4 regions of the Labrenzia sp. C1B70 genome follow, and region 1 is predicted to be linked to each of the others. Evidence: predicted binding sites of a transcription regulator. Region 1 holds the regulator's gene; each other region holds the start of a gene.

What was found. The regulator LexA, encoded in region 1, represses DNA repair genes until DNA is damaged. The targets are predictions, from matches to a motif close to TGTTCNNNNTGTGTTCNG.
Region 2: a site for LexA is predicted at 2,439-2,456, ahead of recA (recombinase RecA). Genes of this name have one in related genera too.
Region 3: a site for LexA is predicted at 1,713-1,730, ahead of uvrA (excinuclease ABC subunit UvrA). Genes of this name have one in related genera too.
Region 4: a site for LexA is predicted at 2,299-2,316, ahead of parE (DNA topoisomerase IV subunit B). Genes of this name have one in related genera too.

The regions. Positions count from the first base shown of each region.
Region 1 covers NZ_AXCE01000034.1:283,138-287,352, forward strand. The annotation lists gene Q666_RS55905 (IS1595 family transposase) at 1-23, opposite strand, end outside; gene Q666_RS55910 (hypothetical protein) at 34-291, opposite strand; gene Q666_RS55915 (ComEC/Rec2 family competence protein) at 431-2,230, shown strand; gene lexA (transcriptional repressor LexA) at 2,235-2,945, opposite strand; gene Q666_RS55925 (hypothetical protein) at 3,067-3,870, opposite strand; gene Q666_RS55930 (acyl-CoA synthetase) at 3,963-4,215, opposite strand, start outside.
Region 2 covers NZ_AXCE01000012.1:368,968-373,182, forward strand. The annotation lists gene alaS (alanine--tRNA ligase) at 1-897, opposite strand, end outside; gene recA (recombinase RecA) at 1,251-2,321, opposite strand; gene Q666_RS50005 (hypothetical protein) at 2,836-3,330, shown strand; gene Q666_RS64925 (methyltransferase domain-containing protein) at 3,681-4,215, shown strand, end outside.
Region 3 covers NZ_AXCE01000034.1:537,160-541,374, reverse strand. The annotation lists gene uvrA (excinuclease ABC subunit UvrA) at 1-1,516, opposite strand, end outside; gene Q666_RS57020 (single-stranded DNA-binding protein) at 2,101-2,661, shown strand; gene Q666_RS57015 (hypothetical protein) at 2,723-3,199, opposite strand; gene Q666_RS57010 (L,D-transpeptidase family protein) at 3,731-4,215, shown strand, end outside.
Region 4 covers NZ_AXCE01000034.1:571,794-576,008, reverse strand. The annotation lists gene Q666_RS57170 (sulfotransferase family 2 domain-containing protein) at 1-73, opposite strand, end outside; gene parE (DNA topoisomerase IV subunit B) at 173-2,218, opposite strand; gene Q666_RS57160 (tetratricopeptide repeat protein) at 2,806-3,663, shown strand.

The DNA of each region.
Region 1 (4,215 bases):
ATAGGGTTTGTGAGATCAAACATGGCTGAAACCTTAGATGTCCTGTTTAGGCGATTGATGGCCGACCAGCGTTTGCCGCATGTGGTCAATCACCTGAAGGACTGCGGTTGCCTGAGCGCGGAGGGCTTCGTCTTTGCTCATGCTTGCAACGACGAAAGTTTCCCCAGCGATCTCAAAAGTTTTTTCGATGAGTTCAATCTGACCATTCGCCTTGAGGACGTGAAGAAGCCCCATCAGGACGGCTTGGGCTCCGCGTGCTTGGGCTAGTGCATTTGCAGTATTCTCATCCATGACGGTATCTCCTTGATTCCAATATAGGAAATCAAGTTTAGTACGTCAAGTATATAATTCCCCTGTCGAGGAGGGCGAGTTTCCCGCCAAGGTGCGCTTGCGCGTTCCGGCGGGAGGCGACATTGAAGTGGGGCGCACCGTGAGCGTCAGTGCGCGGCTGTTTCCCCCCGCGGGTCCCGTCTTTCCAGGAGGATACGATTATTCCTTCCGGGCCTTCTTTCAGCAGATAGGTGCGACGGGTTTCAGTTTCGGGTCCCCCGAGGTCATCGAGACTGAGGAGGCTGGAAATGAATTTCGCCCTGCCGTTGCCGTTGCCAAGCTTCGAATAGACCTCGCGGAGCGTATCAGGAGCAATCTTTCGGAAGGGCCGGAAACCGCACTGATCGTTGCTCTTCTGGTTGGAGACCGCAGCGGAATAACCGAAGAGCAGGAAGAGATTTTGCGGGCCGCCGGACTGGCTCACATTCTTGCAATTTCTGGACTGCATATGGCGCTCTTTGCCGGCGGCGCCTATGGCGCGGTCTTAGTGCTCTTTTGCTTGGTGCCGGTCCTGACGCTCAGGTGGCCAGTGCACAAGTGGGCCGCGCTTTCAGCCCTTGGTGCTGCCGTTATTTATCTGCTTCTGTCCGGTGGTGCGGTTGCGACGCAACGATCGTTCCTGATGATCGCGATTGTCTTTGTCGGAATTCTGGTGGGGCGACGCGGCCTAACCCTGCGAAGCGTAGCGTTGGCTGGCCTCGTACTCTTGCTGATTGCTCCTGAGCGGTTGTTTTTCCCCGGCTTCCAGATGTCCTTCGCTGCCGTGATCTGCCTGGTCGCCGTATATGACCTGTGGCGGCAGCGAGATCGTTCCCTGTCTGGTGAAAGAGTGTCCGGATGGGGCATGGCGACTTGTCTTTACCTCGGCAAGTGGGTTGCAGGGCTGTTCGTCACCGCATTGGTCGCAGGGCTGGCGACCGGCATAATAGGCGCTCATCACTTCAGCCGCATCGCGCCCTATGGCCTTGTCGGCAACTTGCTGGGAATGCCGGTGTTTTCACTTGTTGTGATGCCGATGGGAGTACTTGCATTCGTTCTGATGCCCTTCGGCCTTGCAGCTCTCCCTCTGGCTGTCATGTCTTTCGGAGTTTCACTTCTGTTGAAGGTTGCTTCCTTTACCGCAGCCCTTGATGCCGGCAGCGGAACTTCCGGAAGGCTCGACGGGGCTGCAGCATTGCTGTTGCTATCAGCATTATTTGCCGGATTGTTGGTGCCTGGCAGAAAGCGTGTGCTCGCAGGAGTGCCTCTCGTCGCAGGAATATTGATTGTTCTCACCAGCCGGCCTCCGGATATCCAGATTGCTGCAAGCGGCTCTCGAATAGCTGCCCGCGATGAAACGGGAACTTTGCGTTACGCAGCAAGGGGGAGATCGTTTGCAAGTGATCTCTGGCTGCAGTCGGAAGGAGTGAGGAATGATGCGATCTTGTCGCGCAAGATGAAATCGCCTCAAAGAAATTGCGATGACGACGGTTGTGTCATCAGGGCCTACGTCAATTCAGAGGACGCAGAACGGCTGGATAGCAGGCAATCGTTTCTTGCAATCGCGCAGCCAAAGACATTTGAAGCGTTTCAGCTGGATTGCCGATATGCCGATTTGGTCGTGACCGATCTTGTCGCTCCGGAGAGCTGCGGTGCAGCCCTCGTTCTGGATCGCGGTACGCGCACCGAACGTGGTGCCGTCTCCATCTGGCTATCGCCCGGTGATTTCAGCGAGGCCGCGAATGCTACGAGCGGTGCCAGTGGACCGGGCCATCCGCCAAACGAAAATCTGAAAATCGAGAAACTGAAGTTTGCCATCCCTGACCCACCGCGCCCCTGGCATCAGCAGGGAACGGTAACGAGAGACAGCCTGCGTCTAGCCGAGCGCGCCTCGGTGGCCGAAGCGCGCGCAGAGGAGTGACTGGTCAATACTGACGAAACAGGGCAACGAGGCGGCCCTGAACACGAACGCGGCCGGGACCGAAGATCCTGGTTTCATATGCCGGGTTGGCTGCTTCAAGAGCGATGGAAGCGCCTTTCTTGCGCAGCCGTTTCAAGGTGGCTTCTTCATCGTCCACGAGTGCAACAACGATGTCGCCACTGTCGGCACTGTCGGTCCGACGGATAAGAACGGTATCACCGTCCAGAATGCCCGCCTCAATCATGGAATCGCCACGAACCTCCAGCGCGTAGTGTTCCCCGCGACCAAGCAGGTCCTGCGGCACTGTGATGGAATGGCTGTGTGTTTGAATGGCCTCGATGGGCACACCGGCTGCAATGCGGCCCATGACGGGAATTTCCGTAACACTGGACACCGGCACCGGTGCAGCTTTTTCCGGCTCCGGTTTGCCGAGTGAGCCTTCAATGACTTCAGGTGAGAAGCTGCCTCTTGGCCGTGGAGCGCCCAGGCCGGGTGCGATGGAGTCCGGAAGACGAACAACTTCCATGGCTCTGGCCCGGTTCGGCAGGCGCCGGATGAAGCCACGTTCTTCAAGCGCGGTGATCAGGCGGTGAATGCCGGACTTGGAGCGCAGGTCGAGCGCGTCCTTCATTTCGTCGAAAGACGGCGGCACACCGGTTTCTTTCAGTCTTTCGTGAATGAACATGAGCAGTTCGTACTGCTTGCGCGTCAGCATGTAGGCGTCCCCTGACCGAGAAAACATCTGGTACAAATCAAGAACATGGTACCTGTTCTCATTGTGTTCTGCAAGGGTAAATGTTCTCTTACTGTTCTTGGCTTCGAACAAGTTGCCGTATTCAATCCGTCTCCGATATTGGATTTAGGTCGTCCTTCGATCCGGTCAGGATCAGCAGTTCACAGGTGATCAAAGTCGGCGCGCCACCAGCGGTGAGAGTGCCCCGATGTAGTCCACCTTCGAGATCAACGGCGCGGATTGGGACGCAAAGCTCTTGCTCCGGTTTCGCGCCAGCGTTTTCAGTCAGGAGTATCTCGGAGATCAGACCTGTCATCGGCTGGGCGTCGCGGAACGCTGCTCCGGCCAGACTGCCCAGTCCATAGACTTCGTAGGAGGGTGCTTTCAGCTCTTTTGCAAGTTCTTGGATGCTGTCCGTCAGGTCGGCAAACGGAGCGAGTGTGGTGATAAGCGCATTGTAGTCGGTTGTCCGTGACTGTTCGTCATCCTGTTGCACACGAAACAGCGTGAATTCGGTTTCCGGATCCAGCGATGCCACGAACGCTGCGCCTTGCAGGCCGTACCCTTTGATGGCCCCCTGATGCGCAACCTTCAGCGTATGCGGCAGTAAGTGGCCAAGGTGCTCGACTTCTTCCTCGTGCCAATAAGCGTGTACATGAGCGAACCATTCACCATCTCGTATCCCGAGAATGGCAACTGCGGACTCCAGCGTTGCGCCTTTCGAGGAGTGCGTGTCGCTGTACCAGGCTGCATGTCGGTCATCGATTGCACAGGCAGGCATCACAAAGTCGAACGCTTCGAGCATCAGCCCGGAAAGATCGAGAACGGCGGAGCTCAGTCCTTGGTGCGTGGCGAAGCGGCCCAGCGCCTCCAGCAAGGGAGTTTGCTCTGCCAGGGAGATTTCCAATGGTTTCGCCAGACATCTGGCATGTGGGAGCCGATTGATGGCAGAAGGGCCGGGATGACGAATGTCGGACAGAGACCTGGGGGCGGGCCGTCTCACAACAGGCCTTTCTCGGTCAAATGCTCCCGCACCAGTTTCTTGGTGATCTTGCCATAGGCACTTGTCGGCATTGCGGGAATGAAGAGATAACGTGCAGGCATCTTGTAGCGGGCGATCTTGCCGTTCAGATAGTCGCTGAGTTCCTGAGGGTCGGGTGACTTGTCTGGGGCAGCCACACAAACGGCTAGGCCAACTTCGCCCCATTGCCTGTCCGGAATGCCGAGAATTGCGACCTCGGAAATATCCGGA
Region 2 (4,215 bases), on a different contig from region 1:
ATAGCCGCGGCCCTCGTTGGACGGAAGCACGCCATCGGCAATCAGGAAGCTCGTGGAGCGCAGATGGTCGGCAATCACGCGGTGGCTGCCGGTGGCTTCGCCTTCCGCTTCCACACCTGTTGCGTTGACGGACGCCGCGATCAGCGCCCTGAAGAGGTCGATGTCGTAGTTGTTGTGGACGCCCTGCATGACAGCGGCGATCCGTTCGATGCCCATGCCGGTGTCGATGGACGGCCGCGGCAGGTCGAGACGCTTTTCCGGCGTCTGTTCGTACTGCATGAAGACGAGGTTCCAGATCTCGATGAACCGGTCGCCATCTTCTTCCGCAGAGCCCGGAGGGCCGCCCCAGATGTGGTCGCCATGGTCGTAGAAGATTTCGGAACACGGGCCGCACGGACCGGTATCGCCCATGGACCAGAAATTGTCCGACGTCGCGATACGGATAATCCGGTCTTCACTGAGACCAGCGATCTTCTTCCAGAGATCGAACGCCTGATCGTCTTCGGCAAAGACGGTTACCAGCAGCTTGTCCTTCGGCAGGCCGAATTCCTTGTTGACGAGGTTCCAGGCCAGTTCGATCGCACGGTCCTTGAAATAGTCACCAAAGGAGAAGTTGCCCAGCATCTCGAAGAAAGTGTGGTGGCGTGCGGTGTAACCGACGTTATCCAGGTCGTTGTGCTTGCCGCCGGCGCGAACGCATTTCTGTGCCGTGACCGCACGGGAATAGTCGCGCTTTTCCAGGCCGGTGAACACGTTCTTGAACTGGTTCATGCCCGCGTTCGCAAACATCAGGGTCGGATCGTTACGCGGCACCAGCGGCCCGGACTCGACCACTTCGTGGCCGTTTGTCTTGAAATAGTCCAGAAAGGCAGAGCGGATTTCATTTACGCCGGTCATTCGGATCTCGCATCGGTCACAGCCCCGCATATGAGGGCCTGTTGTAAATCTTGAAGGCGCTGGATCTGGGTCGCCGATCCGCGCCGGAACAGCCTTTTAACTTTCACCTCCAACCCTGTCCAGCGGTTGCACGGACCCGACCCAACGGAAAGCTGCCGGGAAACAGGCGATTTCCGGAATGAAGGCTGCCCTCACGCGCAGGACAACTGCTCCGACGGGATCTGACCTCTTCCAATTTCGCTTCGTTGCGGGACCCGAAATGCAAAAGACCCCCTTCCGGAGTGCGGAAGGAGGCCCTTGGAAGACCGGACAAACGTCCGGAGCTCTTGTAAGCGCTAACCGGAAGCTGAGGATCAGTCCTCGGCTTCTTCCGATGCAGCGTCCGGATCAATGATCGCATCGGCGATCAAGCCGGCGTTCTGGCGGATCGCCAGTTCGATTTCATCGGCAATTTCCGGATTGTCCTTCAGAAACTGCTTGGCGTTTTCCCGGCCCTGGCCAAGACGCTGGCTGTTGTAGGAGAACCAGGCACCCGACTTTTCAACGATGTTGCCCTTGACGCCCAGGTCAATGAGTTCGCCGGTCTTGGACACCCCTTCACCATAGACGATGTCGAATTCCACCTGACGGAAAGGAGGCGCAAGCTTGTTCTTGACGACTTTCACGCGGGTCTGGTTGCCGACGACTTCGTCCCGGTCCTTGATCGCACCGATACGGCGGATATCGAGGCGGACAGAAGCATAGAACTTGAGCGCGTTACCGCCGGTCGTGGTTTCCGGAGAACCGAACATGACGCCGATCTTCATGCGGATTTGGTTGATGAAGATCACCATGCACTTCGACTTGGAAATCGACGCAGTCAGCTTGCGAAGAGCCTGGCTCATCAGACGGGCCTGCATACCCGGCAGACTGTCGCCCATCTCGCCTTCGAGTTCGGCCTTCGGCGTCAGCGCGGCGACCGAGTCGATGACCAGAACATCGATGGCGCCGGAGCGCACCAGCGTATCGGCAATTTCAAGTGCCTGTTCACCAGCGTCCGGCTGGGAGATCAGCAGATTGTCGATATCGACGCCAAGCTTGCGTGCATAGATCGGGTCCAGCGCGTGCTCCGCATCGACAAAGGCGCAGATACCACCGGTCTTCTGGGCTTCGGCAACCGCATGCAGGGCAAGCGTGGTTTTACCTGAAGACTCCGGCCCGTAGATCTCGACGATACGGCCGCGCGGCAGACCGCCGATCCCGAGCGCGATATCAAGTCCGAGAGACCCGGTCGAGACGGCTTGCACCTCAACCACCTGGCCCTGGCCCATCTTCATGATGGAACCTTTGCCGAAGGCGCGTTCGATTTGGCTGAGCGCTGCGTCCAGCGCTTTTGTCTTATCCATCTGGCTGCTTTCTACGAGACGAAGTGTACTTTGCGACATGGCTTACGCTCCTTATTCCACGATGGACGCGCCGTTTCAATGAGAGCCTTTGTACACATTTTGTTCTCATTTGACAAGTCGGCAAAACCGATTGGTATTAAAATGAAAATGGCTGTTTGTTTCCAATATGTTCTCACTTATCGATTTTAGAACTTACCTAGCGTAATCTATTGCTCGGAACATCCCGTGATTCCGCGATCGTGCAGAATCACCGGCGCCTACACTGATAGCCGTAGACAAACGACGACCTATCACCAGATTGCTCTATGTGCGTCGTCTCACAGCATACATTAGCTCCATGGAAGTATTTGAGTGCGACCCAACATGCCCCGGGACGGGCTAGGGTTTTCCGGATCAAATCAGGAACAACCGCTGGTTTTGCAGGGAGCGCACGTGAATATCGGGTGGCAGTGAGCGCATATTTCAACCGTACCTTGAAAAACAGATTTGCAAAGAATTTCGGTTCGGCTAGGTCTACGCCACTTTCGTTTCACTCGGCTGGGAAGCTATTTACATGAAAACAAACAAACTGTTGTGCCTGGCGCTTGCGCTTGGCTTGTCGGCTTGCGCCACCGCGACACGCGGCACCAATGAGATCGTGAAGGTCTACGCTTCGCCGGAAGGAGCGCAGATCGCCACGTCCATCGGCCTCACCTGCAACACGTCCCCCTGCTCGCTCCAGGTGTCCCGCAAACAGGAATTCACCGTTACGGTTTCCAAGGAAGGCTACAAGACCCAGACCGTCGAGGTGAACACCAAGGTTGCCCCCGGCGGCGTCGCCGGCATGGCGGGCAACGTGCTGATCGGCGGCGTTATCGGCGTCGGTGTCGACAGCGTTTCGGGAGCCACGCTCGACCACTCGCCCAATCCGGTCCTCGTTGAGCTGGTCCCCAACAACCCCAGGAACCCGAAAACCCCTAAAGGCGATCTCTCCGAAATCAAGGAAAAGATCGCCGCCAAGCAGCGCGCCCAGGAAGAGGCCGTAATGCGGAAGTCGGGTGGGGTTTAAATAGTCGAAACAACCTGGAGGCTTGGGATCTCAAGATCGCGAGATCTCAGGCCTTTAAAAAACGTGACCCGATGCAGGACATAAACCGGGTGCCCGAAGACAAAAGACGTGTGAAACACAACGACTATATCTTTTAATATAGCCCCTACAGTCGGTTAGGCTCTGGCGACGCGCCTTGCCTGGAACTCCGTGACCTATCAGGGGCAGATGAGCGCCAACTTTGTTGCCGCAGTCGCGATGCGACCAATGGTTCGGTTCAAGAACAACCGTCCGCTCAAGACAATTGCAGTTCAAGTTCCTGCGCAGCGCCCAACATGGATAAAGACCCATAATTGGCGTAGTATCTTTTTATGAATGACACGTCTCGAAGTGAAGAAGTTCAACACCACTACGCGACGCCCCGCCATCTCGCGACACGTGGTTCGTTTCAAGCGAAATATGCAACCGTTAGCTGGTTTGGCTGGCTGATTGGGCATTTGAACTTACAAACAGAAATGGATGTATTGGACGTCGGGTGTGGTCCTGGCTGGATATGGCGTTCTCAGGCAGACCGTCTGCCGAACGAACTTCGTCTTTCTCTTATAGATGCCTCTCCCGGCATGATTGAGGAGATTTCGGCGAATCTGGCGACGGTGGAGAAGATTGAGGTCGTCAGCGCAAAGGTGGCAGATGCAATCGACCTGCCGCACCAAGATGAGACCTTTGACGCGGTGCTGCTATTGCACGTCCTTTACCACGTAGAGGATCCAAGATTAGCCTTGCGTGAAGCGAGACGTGTCTTGCGCCCAGGCGGGCAGGTTTTCGTAAGCACAAACGCACTGGAAAACATGAGGGAACTGCATTCAATTGGCGCCAAGGCATTTGGAGGCAGGCCCGTTGATCCAG
Region 3 (4,215 bases), 250 kb from region 1:
ACAAGGTGAGATATTCAAGGCCAACGTCATTCAGGAACTTCAGCCGCTCGCGAATTTCCTTCAGGATGCGGCCTGCGATTTCGCTCTGTTTGTCGTTCAGTTGCTCCGGCAGGGCTTCAAACCAGAGGCTTGCATCGCGAATGGAATGTTCGGTGATCTGACCGATATGCCTGCCGGCGATCTTGACGGCAAGCGCTTCCGGCTTCAGACGGAACCCGCTGCAAGCCGGGCAGGCATGATCGGATTGAAACCTTGCAAGTTCCTCGCGAACCCAGGTGGATTCCGTCTCGCGCCACCGCCGTTCGATATTGCCGATTACACCTTCAAAGGTCTTCTCTGTCCGGTAGCTGCGGACGCCGTCATCATAGACGAATTCAATCTTCGCATTGCCGGTTCCATGAAGGATTGCCTCGCGCACTTCCGAAGGAAGATCCTTCCAGGGCGTTGCCATGGACACCTTGAAATGACTGCAGAGTGCTTCCAGCGTCTGGGCATAATAAGGTGATGTCGACCCTGTCTTCGCCCACGGCAGGACAGCTCCTTCGCGCAAGGAAAGCGAGTGGTCAGGAACAACCAGGTCTTCCTCGAAGGCGAGTGTTGTTCCAAGGCCATCACAAGTGGGGCAGGCACCGAAGGGATTGTTGAACGAGAACAGACGCGGCTCGATCTCCGGAATGGTGAAGCCGGATACCGGGCAGGCAAATTTTTCGGAAAAGATCAGCCGTTCCGGGTTGCCGTTCTCGTCGGTCTTGTCGGCAAATTCGGCAATTGCAATGCCATCGGCAAGTTTCAGCGCCGTTTCCAGTGAATCTGCAAGCCGACCGGAGATATCGTCACGCACGACGATACGGTCTACGACGACGTCGATATCGTGCTTGAATTTCTTGTCGAGGGCAGGGGCCTCGGAAATCTCATGGAAGGTTCCGTCGATCTTGACGCGCTGGAAACCCTTCTTCATCAGCTCGGCAAGTTCCTTGCGGTACTCGCCCTTGCGGCCGCGAACCATCGGCGCGAGCAGGTAGAGGCGGGCACCTTCTTCCAGCTCCAGAATGCGATCGACCATCTGGCTGACGGTCTGGCTTTCGATCGGCAGACCGGTGGCGGGGGAATAGGGAACGCCGACACGCGCAAACAAAAGGCGCATGTAATCGTAGATTTCCGTAACCGTTCCGACCGTGGAGCGCGGATTGCGGGACGTGGTCTTCTGTTCGATGGAGATTGCCGGCGACAGTCCGTCGATCTGGTCGACGTCCGGTTTCTGCATCATTTCCAGGAACTGGCGCGCGTAGGCGGACAGGCTTTCCACGTACCGCCGCTGTCCTTCTGCATATATGGTGTCGAAGGCGAGTGACGACTTGCCTGAGCCAGACAGGCCGGTCATGACAATCAACTTGTCGCGGGGCAGGTCCAGATCGACGCCCTTGAGATTATGCTCCCGTGCGCCACGGATGCTGATGACCCGTGTTGGGTCCGCCTTCCAGGCTTCTTCCGACTGCGATCCCTTGGCTGTCTTCATTGTCGTTCTTCCTGACCGCATGCGTCGCCCAAAGCCGATTGTTGCTCTCGCATACGCTAAGATGGTCCATTGCCGATGATGTCTGTTTGCCCCGATATAGCAGTTTCGGGCGGAGCTTCCAGTGAGGCATTTTCATTATCGTGCCGGAGGCACTTGTCGATGCGAGGCCTGATTGAATCGCTTTTACAGAAATGGTAAGAACAAAACAAGTACATTAACGATTGCCGCGTCAGGAGCCGAGCAGAAATAGGTGACCGAAACCTCGCAGTTCGTGAGATAATGTCCTGACAGAAAAATCGGGGCTTGATTGGAACAAAAGTGGAGCAAATTGTAACTTGGCGCAATCAAGGATTGTGTCTGTTGACTTTGCTCGAATTTTAGGCGGATGAACCAGGCGGCAGTTTGTGAGTTGCCTTGTGGAAAATGAGTGAAGCCTGGCGAAAATAGCGGCGAAGCTGTTGGCGTGCCGTTAGGGTTCTTGTTTCTAGCAGCAAAGCTTGCAACGTTGACCGTTTATCGACACGTGCCGGAGAAGCACACGAACATCGTCGGCGGGGTCAACGAAAAACAAACAGGAGTTCAGTATGGCGGGCAGCGTCAACAAAGTAATTTTGGTCGGCAATCTGGGAGCAGACCCGGAAATCCGCCGTACGCAGGATGGCCGCCCGATCGCCAATCTCCGGATTGCGACGTCGGAGTCCTGGCGCGACCGCAACACCGGTGAGCGTCGTGAAAAGACGGAGTGGCACCGCGTCGTGATCTTCAACGACGGTCTTTGCAAAGTTGCGGAGCAATATCTGCGCAAGGGATCAAAGGTTTATCTCGAAGGCCAGCTTCAGACCCGCAAATGGCAGGATCAGTCCGGTCAGGACCGGTACTCCACCGAGATCGTGCTACAGGGCTTCAACTCCAACCTGACCATGCTTGACGGCCGCGGCGAAGGTGGCGGTGCATCCGGCGGTCTTCCCGATTACGGCAATGACTCACAAGGCGGTGGCGGAGGTGGCTTCGGCGGCGGCGGTTCCGGTTCCGGCGGGAATTTCGGTGGTGGCTATGGCGGCGGTTCCAGCAGCGGTGGCGGTTACGGCGGTCCGTCCGGTGGCGGTGGCGGCGGCGGCCCCATGGACGACGAAATTCCGTTCTGATCTTTTTCTGCGCTACCGGGTGCGGTCCCATGCTTTGGGGCCGCGCACCAGGGTATGTTGATCAACCGCCGACGTTTGGGTCGTAAGGCGTGTTCGGGTCATCAACGCCGTCGTAATATTCCTTCGCACTGCCGAGACCGCAGTGATAGACGGCTTCTTCTGCGCGTGTGTCGCCACCCGTAATCGGGGCGCCGTTGTGATGCGCGAATTCATGAATGATGGTGGCCAGCACCATCCACCTGCCCATTTTAAAGGCCCGGTCACCAACCGCGATTTCCCCGGAAGGAACGTGGATTTCCCCATGTAGCGGTGAAATGGTCGGTCCGTAATTCACCCAAATCGAGCTGTCGTTGATCATGTCCGACAAGCTTCGCCCCTTGGGCAGCGTCCGGAAATAGGCATTACATCCCGGGTTGTTCTTGACCATCTTGAAAAGCTTGTTTCTGGCCCATTTCAGCTTTGAATACTGGGAAGAGTTGAAACTTGTGTATTTCCAGATCGGTGACGAATGGTCACCAACATTGAATTGAAACGGCATTTGGCTCTCCGGTAATGTCTCACGTACTCGTGAAGCCGTAGATACGCCTTTGATGAAGAAGGTGGCGTGATGCCAATCACGCCAGGTTGTTTTTCCAAACAGCCGCAGTTCTGCCGTTTCTGGCACCGTGATGGTGGGCAGCTGTACTGTCAGCAACGAGGCAAAATCGTCACAGTCGACTGATTTCAAACCTGTGTAGGACGGCGCCCCTTAACCATCTGATGAACCCTGTTATAGTATCAAACGGTTTACGGGCGCAGTTTCCGGGAATCGGGTCGCGGGGCCCGGTTGCACGGTAACTGCGTTGCCATATCACGCTCGGATGTAGAACATCCTCGGCGGATATGCCGAACAGCCTTCGATCCTTGCAGGGAAGCAATAAAACCCTGGTGACTTGGGCAAGGCGTCAGGTTCGAAAAGATTTAAAAAAAGCGGGTTTAGACAATGCGAGCGAATGCAATGGCACTGAGCGAATGTACCGGGAAAAAACCGAAACGTTCTGTCCTGGGGACGTCCCTCAGGGCTGGCTTGATGGCGACGGTGCTTTTTTCCGGTTTTAACCTGGTCTCGGTTGAGCCTGCTTCCGCGCAGGGGTTGTTCCAGCGTCTGTTCAATCCGGAAGCGCATCGCCGACAGCAAGAGCGTGAGCGCCAACAGGATCTTAGCAAGAAGGTCGTTACCGCAAAGGTCTCTGCGCCGCGCTACCTCAATTACACGGCCGACAGCTGGAAGAAGGTTTCGCTGGCTGAATTGTCGGAGATCAAGTCCGCCGAGGTGAAGCCTGATGTCCAGCCCGTTGAAACGACGGATGCCCCGAGCACCGAAAGCGATAGCCTGCCACAGGCTCCGGTCGTTCTGACCGCATTCGACACGGCGCGTCCGGCATTGAAAGACATGTCGCTCACCGTCCTTCCGGAAGTGGGGGCTGCAGTCATTTCATTCTATCGTGAGCATCCCGATTTCGTCTGGGTGAAAGACGGTCAGCCGACAGAAAAGGCAATCGCGGTCCGTAGCAG
Region 4 (4,215 bases), 290 kb from region 1:
GAAAAGCCAGGAAGACATGATTTCGCAAGGGGCGAAGCCGTCTGTCCAGTATCGAATACATCCGGTTTAACATGCTACGTTTCCGACCGGTCAAATAGGCAGTGCGGGCAAAAATATACGCCCGCCCAACCTCTTCAAAAAAAGATATAGATCAAAATACCTGCTGTTGCGGCTAAATATCAAGATCCTCAGCGAATTCAGCGTTGTCCTGAATGAACCGGAAGCGCGCTTCCGGCTTGTTGCCCATCAGCCGTTCAACGGTGTCGTTGGTGTCTGTTACAGCTTCTTCTTCGACAACGACCTTCAGCATGGTCCGCTTGGACGGATCCATCGTCGTTTCCTTCAGCTGAGCCGGCAACATTTCACCCAAACCCTTGAAACGGCCGATTTCCACCTTGGATTTACCCTTGAAGACGGTCTCCATCAATTCGTCTTTATGGGCATCGTCGCGTGCATAGAGGGTCTTCCCCCCCTGGCTGAGACGATAGAGTGGTGGCACGGCCAGGAAGAGATGGCCGCCACGGATTAGCTCCGGCATTTCGCGGTAAAAGAAAGTAATCAAAAGTGATGCAATGTGGGCACCGTCGACGTCAGCATCCGTCATGATGACGATCTTCTCGTACCGCAGGTCACTTTCCCGGTATTGGGAGCGCGTGCCGCAGCCAAGGGCCTGGATGAGATCGGCAAGCTGCTGGTTGGCAACGAGTTTGTCGCGGCCGGCGTTTGCGACGTTCAGGATCTTGCCGCGCAACGGCAAGACGGCCTGGTTGGAACGGTTGCGCGCCTGTTTGGCCGAGCCACCTGCCGAGTCACCCTCAACGATGAAGAGTTCGGTGCCATCGGACTGGTTTGCCGAGCAGTCGGCAAGTTTGCCCGGGAGGCGCAGCTTGCGCACGGCTGTCTTGCGGGCGACGTCTTTTTCCTGGCGACGGCGCAAGCGCTCATCCGCGCGATCGATCACCCACTCCAGAAGCTTGTTTGCCTGGTTGGGGGAGGCTGTCAGCCAATGGTCAAATGCATCTCGGACAGCCGTCTCCGCAATGCGCGTGGCTTCGTTGGTCGCCAGTTTGTCTTTGGTCTGGCCGACGAATTCAGGCTCACGGATGAAGACGGACAGCATTCCGCCGGCTGATGTCATCACATCATCGCCGGTGATGATGGATGCCTTCTTGTTGTTTGTCAGTTCGCCATATGCCTTGAGGCCGCGCAGCAGGGCATATCGGAAACCCGCTTCGTGAGTTCCGCCTTCCGGTGTCGGCACGGTGTTGCAGTAGGAACTGACAAAGCCGTCGCCGGCAAACCAGCTCACTGCCCATTCCACGGATCCATGTTTGCCGGCGTTGTCGGTGCGGCCGAAGAACACGTCGTCGACGACACGGCGTTCCTTGGTCAGTCTCTCGTTGAGAAAGTCACGAAGACCGCCGGGGAAGTGAAACACGGCCTCAGCCGGTGTCTCGTCCTTTTCAGACAGCAATTCAGGTGCGCAGTGCCAGCGGATCTCGACACCGCCAAAGAGATAGGCCTTGGACCGTGCCATCTTCAAAAGGCGCGCCGGGACAAATTTGGCGCCTTTGCCGAAGATTTGATCGTCTGGTTTGAAGCTGACCTGGGTCCCGCGTCTGTTCTGGGTGTCGCCAACCAGCTCGAGAGGACCCTGGGCGTGACCGCGGCGGAAAATCTGGCGATAGAGCTTGCGGCTGCGTGCGACCTCTACAATCAGTTCCTCTGACAGCGCATTGACCACGGAAATGCCGACACCGTGCAGACCGCCAGAGGTCTCATAGACCTTGCTGTCGAACTTGCCGCCCGCATGCAGCGTCGTCATGATCACTTCGAGTGCGGACTTGTCCTTGAACTTCGGGTGAGGGTCGACAGGAATACCGCGGCCGTTGTCGGTGATCGTCAGATAGCCATCGCTGGAAAGCGACACGTCGATCCACGTCGCATGGCCGGCAACCGCTTCATCCATGGAGTTGTCGATCACTTCGGCAAAGAGGTGATGCAACGCCTTTTCGTCAGTGCCGCCGATATACATGCCTGGCCGGCGCCGAACCGGCTCGAGCCCTTCGAGAACTTCGATGTCGGCCGCTGAATAATCGTCGCTGACCGCGACAGGCGCAACGGGACGCGGCTTTTGCGGAGCTGGGGCGGGCTCATCTTGTGTCATTGGGGCAGAGACCGCCGCGTTGCCTGCAAACAGATCGTCTTTTGCGCTCATTCCGTATCGCCTGATGGGTCTTGGGTCACAGTTTTTACAAACTCAGCGCTGTTACCTACACCGAATCATGTCTCAGTTTGAAGGACAAAGATAGAACGGCAAAGGTAATTGGCCAAAAGCCCCCGTTTTCAACAGCCCGGGACCCAAAAATCCGATCTGGAAACACATCATCAACCCGCCTGTGTTGAAATAAGGGTCTTGAATGGGAGAGGGGTGGTCACAATATGTGCCAATTCCGCAACAGTTACTGACAGAGTCATTTGCAGGGCCCCGGTTTGCCGCCGTTGCCCCTGTTCGGCCATGTTTGCCCGTCACCCGTTACGCTAATGTCTGGGACGACCAGATCGGGATCAACTCCTGAAGTGGTTCACAGTCCGGACAAAAGTGTCAGGAAATGGTCTTATTTCGGCGTCGTATGGCCCAACTTAAGACGAAATGATCGGCCAATTTAGGCCACTCCGAAACAGTGGGTCCCGCAGGCATATGCTTTGGGGCCGAAGAGACAGCAAATGCGCTTGGCGCGGACAAAAAACAAGAAAGTCCGTCGGGGATCTGTTTCGTTGCCGACGGATAATAGTGTGACTGGGATGCCTAAGAACAGCACAAAGCTTCAACGCATGGGAAGAGCCGGAACCGTGCTCGGTGCGTTGATCCTGATCGGCCTGACAGGGCCCGTGGCCGCCTTTGACGGTCAGCCGGCGCCTGCACGGGCGATCGGTCCGAACGATCTTTCCCCGTCTGAAGCACTGCGGGCCGGTGCCCGCCAATATTATTCCGGCGACAAGGCCGCTGCGCTTGGGTCGCTGCAGTATGCCGCCGAAAACGGTCAGCCTATGGCCGCCTGGAAGCTGGGCGAAATGTATGCCTCCGGCGACGGCGTCAAGGAAGACGATCTCAAGGCTTTCGAATATTACAGTCAGATCGTTCGTGAGCACGGGGAAGATCGCCCCGATGCACCGGATGCTCCCTTCGTCTCAAGCGCCTTCGTTGCGCTCGGTTCCTACTATCTGAACGGCATCGACGGCGCTGTGCCCAAGAATGAATCACGTGCCCGTCAGATCTTCACGCATGCCGCGTCCTATTTCGGCGATGCCGATGCCCAGTATGAACTTGGCCGCATGTACCAGGAAAACAACAGCCGCATGGCCGTTCGTTGGTACAATCTTGCCGCGCTCAAGGGACATGTGGGTGCCCAGGCACGCCTTGGTGAAACGCTCTATGCACTCGGTACGTCGGACAAGAAAAAAGCTCGCGGCCTGATGTGGATGACCGTTGCCCGGGAACAGGCCAAGGGGACGGATGCCAGCTGGATTCATTCCATGCACGAGCAGTATTTCGCGGTTTCGCCCGAGCCTGTCAGGCAGATGGCCAGATCAATGGCTGACGGATGGTTGAAGCAAAATCGCCCGGACGTGCTCACCGCACAGCAGTTGCCCGCACAATAACCTCAAGATCGTAGAGCCCGATCTGAACACCAGGTGCGTGTGATCGGCTGCAATGGGTTTCGCACAGCCAAGTCATGTCTTGCTCCGGTTCGAAGCTGGAAAGTGCCAGGGCTGCAGAAAATCCGCTTTATCTTATGATTGGACTTCAACCGAAGGATGAGCCGGTGTCGTCGGACGACTGGTCGTGAATTTATCGATCGCAGGGCTTTGAATTTGGGTCAGTGGGCAAGGCGCGTTGCTGATCTGCCAGGACGTGTTGTTCAGCACCATTTCACATGTCGCCATTCGCAGCCCGGATGGGCTCTTCAGGCATATAGATTCACCTACGCCGTATTTCTCGCCCTGGTATCGGCAGGTACAAGAGACGTCTTGCGCCCGAGCCGCGCTGCCTGACCCAAGAACCAGACCGAAAATCAGACCGAAAAACAACCATGCGGTGACAGTAAAGACCGAACGACCGGCAATCGAAGTCGTTACCGGTGTGTCTGTTCCGCATGTCGCCGTCGCGGATGTTGGTCGGCTGAGCGTCATCCCATGATGGAAAAAAGCTTA